DNA from 2 places in the Allobosea spartocytisi genome. Region 1 is predicted to be linked to the other one. Evidence: riboswitches for the same ligand, from Rfam matches in the RefSeq annotation. Region 1 holds a riboswitch; the other holds the start of a gene.
What was found. Region 1 has a riboswitch for thiamine pyrophosphate ahead of thiO (glycine oxidase ThiO). Riboswitches for the same ligand answer to the same signal wherever they lie in the genome.
Positions count from the first base shown of each region.

Region 2: it holds a riboswitch for thiamine pyrophosphate, as region 1 does, so the genes downstream of both, thiC (phosphomethylpyrimidine synthase ThiC) here and thiO (glycine oxidase ThiO) in region 1, are expected to answer to the same signal.

Region 1 covers NZ_JACXWY010000002.1:116,846-121,256, forward strand. The annotation lists gene IED13_RS03395 (collagen-like protein) at 1-930, shown strand, start outside; gene IED13_RS03400 (DUF6065 family protein) at 1,025-1,768, shown strand; gene IED13_RS29320 (DUF6538 domain-containing protein) at 2,006-2,272, opposite strand; tRNA gene IED13_RS03405 (tRNA-Ser) at 2,340-2,430, opposite strand; TPP riboswitch at 2,669-2,770, shown strand; gene thiO (glycine oxidase ThiO) at 2,823-3,848, shown strand; gene thiS (sulfur carrier protein ThiS) at 3,832-4,029, shown strand; gene IED13_RS03420 (thiazole synthase) at 4,031-4,411, shown strand, end outside.
Region 2 covers NZ_JACXWY010000003.1:330,294-334,704, forward strand. The annotation lists gene IED13_RS06955 (hypothetical protein) at 1-604, shown strand, start outside; gene thiC (phosphomethylpyrimidine synthase ThiC) at 693-2,570, opposite strand; TPP riboswitch at 2,650-2,754, opposite strand; gene IED13_RS06965 (hypothetical protein) at 2,832-3,029, opposite strand; gene IED13_RS06970 (hypothetical protein) at 3,074-3,355, opposite strand; gene IED13_RS29175 (OmpA family protein) at 3,497-4,411, opposite strand, start outside.

The DNA of each region.
Region 1 (4,411 bases):
CTGTTCTGGCGCGACCCTGGGGTCGGCGCGCTTGGGCTTTACGGCAGCTATCTGTATGGCACCGGGAGCTGGGGAGCGAATATCTCCGGCGCTGGCAATACCGGCATGTACAACGCCAAGGGCGGCATCGAAGGCCAGCTCTATTTCGGCCGCTTCACTCTGGAGGGCCTCGCGGGCGTCGAGTGGAACAATTATAGCGGCGTCGGCAATAGCTTCCTGGTGGCCAGCAACGACAAAACCAGATTCTTCGATGATGTGCGCCTTGCCTGGTACGTGACCGATAACCTCAAACTGAACATCGGCCACCGCTACACCAGCGGTCGCAACCAGCTCGTGGGCGGCGCGGAGTATCTCACCAATTTCGGCAATACCGCCGCCTCGCTGTTCGCAGACGCCGCCTATGGCAAGAAGTCGGATGGCGGCTTCGGCCGTTCCTCCGGAAACGAGTTCAGCTTCCTAGCGGGCTTGCGCGTCTATTTCGGCTCCAGTGGCACCAACGACGTGTCGCCGTGGCTCGGCGAAAAGACCCTCATTCGGCGCGACCGCGAAGACTATATGCCGACCTATATCGGCCGCGATGCGGGCGACCTGCCGAGGGCGCGCAAGAACACGGCAACTGGGCAGCCCGGTGCTCCTGGCGCTCCCGGTGCTCCTGGCGCTGCCGGTACTCCTGGCGCTCCCGGTGCTCCTGGCGCTGCCGGTACTCCTGGCGCTGCCGGTACTCCTGGCGCTCCCGGCGCTCCTGGCACTGCCGGTACTCCTGGCCCTGTCGGCCCTGCCGGCCCTGTCGGCCCTGAAGGCCCTTCCGGCCCTGCTGGCCCTTCCGGCCCCGTCGGCCCTGCTGGCCCTGTCGGCCCTGTCGGCCCTGAAGGCCCTTCCGGCCCTGAAGGCCCTACCGGTCCTGTCGGCCCTGTCGGTCCTTCCGGCTGAGATCTCGAAGGGGCCGGAGCTCGGCAACGAGGTCCCCGATGACGCAGTTCGTTCCGAAAGCCCAATGATGACAGGACCGAGACTTGACTGTTACGTGTTGATCGATCGGGCACCACAGCTCGTCGCGGCTCCGACCGGCCGCGATTGGATGGATGCCACGAGCGAGCACTTCGCAAACCGGTGCACGCCGCTTTTAATTGCCAACGCCAATGGTTGGGAGTTGCTCAACCCGGCTGGCTTCTCTGCCACCTGGAACGGCTGGAATGGCAAGGAGGACATCACCCTTCGTCCTCACGAGCCAGGTACCCATTTGCACCAAGCCGGGGTGTTCTTCGGACACGGCATCCTGAGTTTCCATCCGGGCTACCTGTTCAGGACAGATCCGGATTGGATGATGTCGGTCCGCGGCTCGCCCAACCGCATCAAAGACGGCATCCACCCGCTCGACGGGCTGGTGGAGACCGGCTGGCTACCCTTCAGCTTTACCATGAACTGGAAATTCACCCGGCCTGGCACAGTGCATTTCGAAAAGGATGAGCCGTTCTGCTTCGTCACCATGGTGCCAGCTGTCACCATCGAGAGCGTACAGCCGGTAATTCGACCCATTACCGAGGATCCAGCCCTGCACCGGGAATATAAATCCTGGAACAGCGAGCGGGTTAGATTCAACGCTGCTATCGGTCTCGGCGACCCCCTTACGGTGGAGCAGAAATGGCAGAAGAACTACCTCGTGGGCAAATCACCGACCGGGCAGTCCGTCGCAGGCGAGAATCACCGGGTGAAGCGAAGTCTCAAGGCGCCGACTTGGTCCGACGCACCGCCGATATCGAAGATATGAGGTGTTTGCGGTGTCCGGTGGAGACTGAAGGCGTCTGAAGGTCGGGTCTCTCGCGCCATGGGGCCGCTGCATCGGCTGGCCGGGACATGCCGCTCAAGGTTGAACTCGTAGAACAGTGCCTCCTGCGCAACCGTCCGCTCGCCCATCATCACGCCGCCCTCCGCAAGGACGACGGAAACAGAACCTCAAGCCCACAGCAACACCGACTTCTTCAACACAAACCACCCCTTGCTGACATCAGGAAGGTCTGCGTCCGGACCGTGCGAAGAGGTCGGCGGCCTCAGCCGGAGATGACGGCAACCCTGTGAGGCGTTCCTTCTGCAACTCCCTGAACCAGCTCTCGGCGATACCGGCGAGTCGGCGGGCATAACGCGACGCGTCCCGATAATCGTCACAGGGCAGAGGTAGTCGAACGGGAGTGCTCCCGAACGCTCCCCGGAGATCTATCGGAATAGCGATCTGGAACCAGAATCGGGCCCCGCGACGCCAGAGATAGCCAGCCATGTGTATGCCGCCGTCTATCGTGCCCGGCTGCGCTTGGAACTGTCTTTACTAATCAAGGGGGTAGGAGTGGCGGAGACGGAGGGATTCGAACCCTCGATACCCTTGTGGGGTATGCTCATTTAGCAAACGAGTGCCTTCAGCCTCTCGGCCACGTCTCCAGCGCAAGGCTCTATGCCCGATCGTGACGCCGTTTGACAAGTCTCCACTTTGCACCAAGGATAATTCTCCCGGTCGACAGGGGCGGGCGATCACTCCCTTCACACGGGAGGGGATATGGCTGCGCAGGAGCGACGGAAGCACTCCCTTGGTAAGGGAGACGTCAAGCCGGGCGATCTCCCGGAAAGGCCGGTATGCATCGGCTCGCCTTGCTCTCCGAGGCCCAGCTCACTAGATTAGGCGCGTCCGTTGGGGTGCCGAGAGGCTGAGAGGCGTGGCTCACGCCAACCCATCGTACCTGATCCGGGTAATGCCGGCGAAGGGAACGGTCCTCGGCTCGCAGTTCTCTGCATCGCGCCTCCGGCCGTTGCCTTCCCGGGAGCATGGGAAGCGCATGGCACAATTGCCGCATCGGCCAAGCCAGACCACCGTCGCGATCGTCGGCGCCGGCGTCGTCGGCCTCGCCTGCGCCGTCGAGTTGCTCGACAGGGGCGCGGCCGTCGTCATCCATGAGCGCGGTCCGCGCATCGGCGCCGAGGCCTGCTCCTGGTATGCCGGCGGCATGCTGGCGCCCTGGTGCGAGGGCGAGAGCGCCGAGGAGCCGGTGGTGCGGCTCGGGCAGGAGGCGGCCGGCTGGTGGGAGCGGCATACGGGTGAGGTCGCGCGACAGGGCACGCTCGTCGTCGCGCCGAGCCGGGATCGTTCGGAGCTGCGCCGCTTCGGCCAGCGCACCAGCCATTTCGAGGAGATCGACGGCGAGGCGATCGCGCGGCTGGAGCCCGATCTCGTCGGGCGCTTCGGGCGCGGGCTGTTCTTCGCAGCGGAGGCGCATCTCGATCCGCGCCGGGCGATCAAGGCCCTGGGCGACAAGGTTCTCGCGCAAGGCGGGACGATCCATTTCGAGAGCCCGGTCGAGCCGGCCGAGCTCGACGCCGACATCGTGCTCGATTGCCGCGGGCTTGCGGCCCGCGACGTCCTGCCCGATCTGCGCGGCGTCAAGGGCGAGATGCTGATCCTGAAGAGCGACGAGATTGCGCTGTCGCGTCCGGTCCGGCTGCTGCACCCGCGCATTCCGCTGTATATCGTGCCGCGTGCGGACGGGCATTTCATGGTCGGCGCGACGATGATCGAGAGCGGCGCGCGCCGGCGCATCTCGGCCCGGTCCATGCTCGAGCTGCTCGGCGCGGCCTATGCGCTGCATCCGGCCTTCGGCGAGGCTGAGATCGTCGAGATCGGCACCGATGCCCGCCCGGCCTTTCCCGACAACCTGCCGCGGCTGACGCGCCGGGGCCGGGTGATCCATGTCAACGGGCTCTACCGCCACGGCTTCCTGCTCAGCCCCGCCATGGCGCGGATGGCGGCCGATGCCGTATTGAACCCGCAATCCCGACCGGAGATGCTGCATGACCTTGCTGCTTAACGGCGCGCCCCAGGACATCGCGGGCAAGACGCTGGCCGAGGCGCTGGCCGAGCTCGGCTATGCCGGCCGGATCGTCGCCACCGCTGTGAACGGCGAATTCGTCCCGGCCCGCAAGCGCGCCGAGACCGCGCTCAACGACGGCGACCGCATCGAGGTCGTCGCGCCGATGCAGGGAGGTTGAGATGGCGTCCTTCTACGGCTTCGAGCCGCAAAATCCGCTTTTCCTCGGCACGGCGCAATATCCGTCGCCCGCCATCCTGGCCGAGGCGGTCAGGCGTTCGGGCGCCGAGGTGGTCACCGTCTCGCTGCGCCGGGAATCGGCCGGCGGCGGGGCTGGGCAGGCGTTCTGGACATTGATCCGCGAGCTCGGCGTCAAGGTGCTGCCCAACACCGCCGGCTGTCACTCGGTGAAGGAGGCCGTGACGACGGCCCAGATGGCGCGCGAGGTCTTCGGCACGGACTGGATCAAGCTCGAGGTGATCGGCGAGGACGACACGCTCCAGCCGGACGTGATCGCCCTGGTCGAGGCGGCCCGCATCCTTTCCGATGACGGCTTCAAGGTC
Region 2 (4,411 bases), on a different contig from region 1:
CGGGCTGAAGCTCAATCTCGACGGCTATCAGGCCGCCAATCTGGTCGAACCTTGCGCCGTTTCCTTCGGCGATGCGCCCCTTCCCGTCACCCCCCTTGGCAAGCCGGCGGGCCTGCCGCGCTACAGGCTGGAGGCGCCGATCTGCCCGATCGTCTTCGACGTGCTCGACGGCGCCCTGCTGGTGACGGAGCCAGCCGCGCCCTGCATCGTCGAAGCCGCGCAATGCCGGATCGATCCGCGCGGGCTCTGGGGGCCGGATCAGGGTGTCGTCGCGAGCCAGGCCAAGGCGATCGAACGTGCGCGCGGCGCGGCCGAGCGCGCACTGCGCGACGGCTACCGGACGCTGACGGCGAAGGCGAACGCGGTCGACCAGCGGACGCTTGCCCGCGAGCAGGCCGGCTTCTCGGGCGAGCGCGAGATGATCTGCCGCGATTTCCAGCGCGAGGGCCAATACGGCTTCTGCGCCGCGCGGGTCACGGAGGCGCGCGCGGCCGAGCTGCGGGCGAGGCTCGGGCTCGGCACCGAGCCGAAGCAGGCGGCCAAGCCGAAACCGCGCCCGGCGGCACCGAAGCCCGCGCCGCTCCCGCTTACGCCCACCCAGTAGCGATTTCCCGGTCCGCGACAGCCGGCGGGTTATTCCGGCCGCCCGAAGGCCGCAACGCGAGCCGCGTCGCGACCTCCGGAGGCTCTGTTCACTCCGCCGCGGGCAGGTAGATGCTACCGCCCTTGTCGAGGAACTCCTTCGACTTGGCCGCCATGCCTTCATCCGCGAGCGCTTCGAGCGCCTTGCGCTCGTTCTCGCCCATCGCCAGAACCTCGGCGCGCAGATCTTGCGTGATCTTCATCGAGCAGAATTTCGGCCCGCACATCGAGCAGAAATGCGCGACCTTGTGGGCGTCCTTCGGCAAGGTCTCGTCGTGGAACTCGCGCGCCGTGTCGGGGTCGAGCGCCAGGTTGAACTGGTCCTCCCAGCGGAAGTCGAAACGGGCGCGGGAGACCGCGTCGTCCCGGATCTTCGCGGCCGGATGGCCCTTGGCGAGGTCGGCGGCATGGGCCGCGATGCGATAGGTGATGACGCCGGTCTTGACGTCGTCGCGGTTCGGCAGGCCCAGATGCTCCTTCGGCGTGACGTAGCAGAGCATGGCGCAGCCATACCAACCGATCATCGCAGCCCCGATGCCGGAGGTGATGTGGTCGTAGCCCGGCGCGATGTCGGTGGTCAGCGGTCCGAGCGTATAGAAGGGCGCCTCGCCGCATTCGCGCAGCTGCTTGTCCATGTTCTCCTTGATCTTGTGCATCGGCACATGGCCGGGGCCCTCGATCATCACCTGGCAGCCCTTCTTCCAGGCGACCTGGGTCAGCTCGCCCAGCGTCTCCAGCTCGGCGAACTGGGCGCGGTCATTGGCGTCAGCGATCGAGCCCGGACGCAGGCCATCGCCCAGCGAGAAGGAGACGTCGTATTTGCGCATGATGTCGCAAATCTCGTCGAAGCGCTCGTAGAGGAAGCTCTCCTTGTGATGCGCCAGGCACCAGCGCGCCATGATCGAGCCGCCACGCGAAACGATGCCGGTAACTCGCGATGCCGTGAGCGGAACATAGGGAAGTCTGACGCCGGCATGGATGGTGAAGTAATCGACGCCCTGCTCGGCCTGCTCGATGAGGGTGTCCTTGAACACCTCCCAGTCGAGCTTGATCGGATCGCCGCCGACCTTCTCCAGCGCCTGGTAGATCGGCACCGTGCCGATCGGCACCGGCGAATTGCGCAGGATCCAGGAGCGGATGTTGTGGATGTTGCGGCCGGTGGAGAGGTCCATCACCGTGTCGGCGCCCCAGCGGATCGCCCAGACCAGCTTCTCGACCTCCTCGGCCGCGCCGGAGGTGACGGCCGAGTTGCCGATATTGGCGTTGATCTTGACCAGGAAATTGCGGCCGATCGCCATCGGCTCGAGCTCGGGGTGGTTGATGTTGGCCGGGATGATGGCGCGGCCGCGCGCGATCTCCTCGCGGACGAACTCGGGCGTGACGAATTCCGGCACGCTGGCGCCGAAGCTCTCGCCATCGGCGTGGCGCTCGCGGGCGCCTTCCATCATCGCGGCACGGCCGAGATTCTCGCGATGCGCGACATAGATCATCTCGGGCGTGATGATGCCGGCCTTGGCGAATTCGTACTGCGTCGCCATCTGGCCGGGCTTCGCCTCGAGGATCGGGCGCTCAGCCGGGCAGGCCGGAACCAACTGCGCTTCGCTGATATGGCCGTTATCGGCGGCGGTGACCGCGCGCCCGGCGACCCGCTCGAAGCCGCGGGCGTCGAGCCAGGCACGACGCGGCTGGGGCAGGCCCGCATCGAGGTCGATCTTCGCGTCGGTCTCGGTAAAGGGGCCGGACGGGTCGTAGATCCGCACCGGCGGTTCGGCGTCCGTGGTAAGCTGCACCTCGCGGAACGGCACCCGGATCGAGCCATCCTCGGGTGTCGGCACGTAGATCTTGCGCGAGCCGATGATCGGTCCCGTGGTCACGCTTTGCGGCGCGGCCTTGACGCTGTTCTTCTGCGGTTTGCTGTGGGCGTTCATGCGGGATCTCCTCCTTGGTCCAAGGTTCAGGAGATCCGGGTTTGGAAGCGGTCCAGTCGCTGTCTGCGGATAAGGTACGGCCCGACCCGCGTTCCAGTCCCTCCGCCGGTATGACCCGGATCAGGTTCGACGGGTTCGGCCTCATCAGCCATCTCAGCCCTTGCGAGCACCCCTCGGAACGATTCCAAGGTTAGGGCTTCGACCGGGGAGACGCAACCGGCAAAGGAAAGCCGGCACGCAGGGGCCGGCATGCAAAAAACGTCAGGCCGTGCGATCGACCTGCAGGCCCTGGCCTGCGGGGAGGACGGCCTTCGCCTGCTCAGCGCCCTGCTCGAGCATGGCGACGACGCCGCGCTCGGCCTCGGCATTCTGCCGCAGCATCTCGGTGCCGAGGGCCTGCTGCGTCGAGGCTGACTGCATCGAGACGAGGCTTTGGGCGATGGCGGCAACGTCACTCATGCGGCAATGCTAGGCCGCAAGCGTTGAACAATCCTGAACGCCTCTCAGGGCGCGATGATCGAAGGCACGCCGCGCGGCATCGGCAGATCGCGATTGGCCTCCTGCGCCGCGCGTCCGTCCTGCGCCACGCGCCCGTATTGATGGAACAGCCCTCGCTCCTCGGACCGCAAGCGGGAAACCTCCCCCGGTTGCGGGGCGATCGGCACGCCGGGCGCCCGCTGCTTGACCGCAGGGCCGGGCGACGGGGTGCTCTGGGCCTGCGCGGCCGGCGCCAGAAGCGATCCGGCCAGAAGCAGGCATGCCAGCATCAAGGAGAGCTTCTTCATGGCTTCATCTCCCTTCGGACTACTCCTCCGGAAGATAGAACTGGCGAAACGAAGCGGCGGTTCCTTGCTTCCGACGAAGAGCGGGGCTGCACAAAGTGCAGCCCCGCTCTGTGCGATAGCGGCGTTTCGACGCCGCGCCGATCAGCGACTCTGGCCCGTCAGCAGCGGCGTGATACGCCTAAGCGTGACGCGCCGGTTCTCGCGCGAGGCAGCTTGCGTCTGCACCTTCAGATACTGCTCGCCATAGCCCTGGGTCGTCAGGTTCTCGGGCGGGATCTGGAAGTCGCGCGTCAGGATCTCGGCGACGGACTGGGCCCGGCGGTCGGAGAGCGAGAGGTTGTCGATGTCGGAACCCACGGCATCGGTATGGCCCTCGACGAGGAAGACCTCGTTCGGCGAGCCCTGCAGCACACGCCGCACCGAATCCGCGATCACCGCGAGGCGTTGCGCCTGGTCGGCCGTGACCTGCCAGGAGCCCGTCTCGAAGTTGATCGTGTCGATATCGACGCTGCGCATGCGGGCACGCAGGTCGGGCGAGTAGCGGACCTCGTCCAGCGTGTAGCGACGCGGGATCGCGGCAATCGGCGGGGCCATGATCGTCTCGTAGATCAGGCTCTCATCGGCCTGGTCCGCATTGACGATATAGCGCTCGCGCGGGATCGGCAGCGGCGGCGGGGGCAGCACCACGACATCGTCGGCAAAGCGCCCCGGACGGTCCCGCAGCGTGTTGTCGATGATGATCACCTCGCGATCGTCGCGGCCGATGCGGCTGCGGCGGATCAGCCGGCCCTCCTCGTCGGTGACGGTGACGATGCGCGTTCCGTCGGGCCGCTCGAAGACGGTGCGCGTCTCGCCGTCGCGGCGCTCGGCGCGGCCCTGCCAGCCGAGATCCCGGAAGCGCTGGTCCTCGTCGCGGCGGATGATGGCGCGGCCGTCATCGTCGCGGATGATGGTGCGGCCGGGTTCACGGATGATGGTGAGGTCACCTTCGCGCTGCTCCTGCCGTTCCCTGCGGATGTCGTCGAAGCGCTCGGCGCCCTGGGTCGCCATGATACC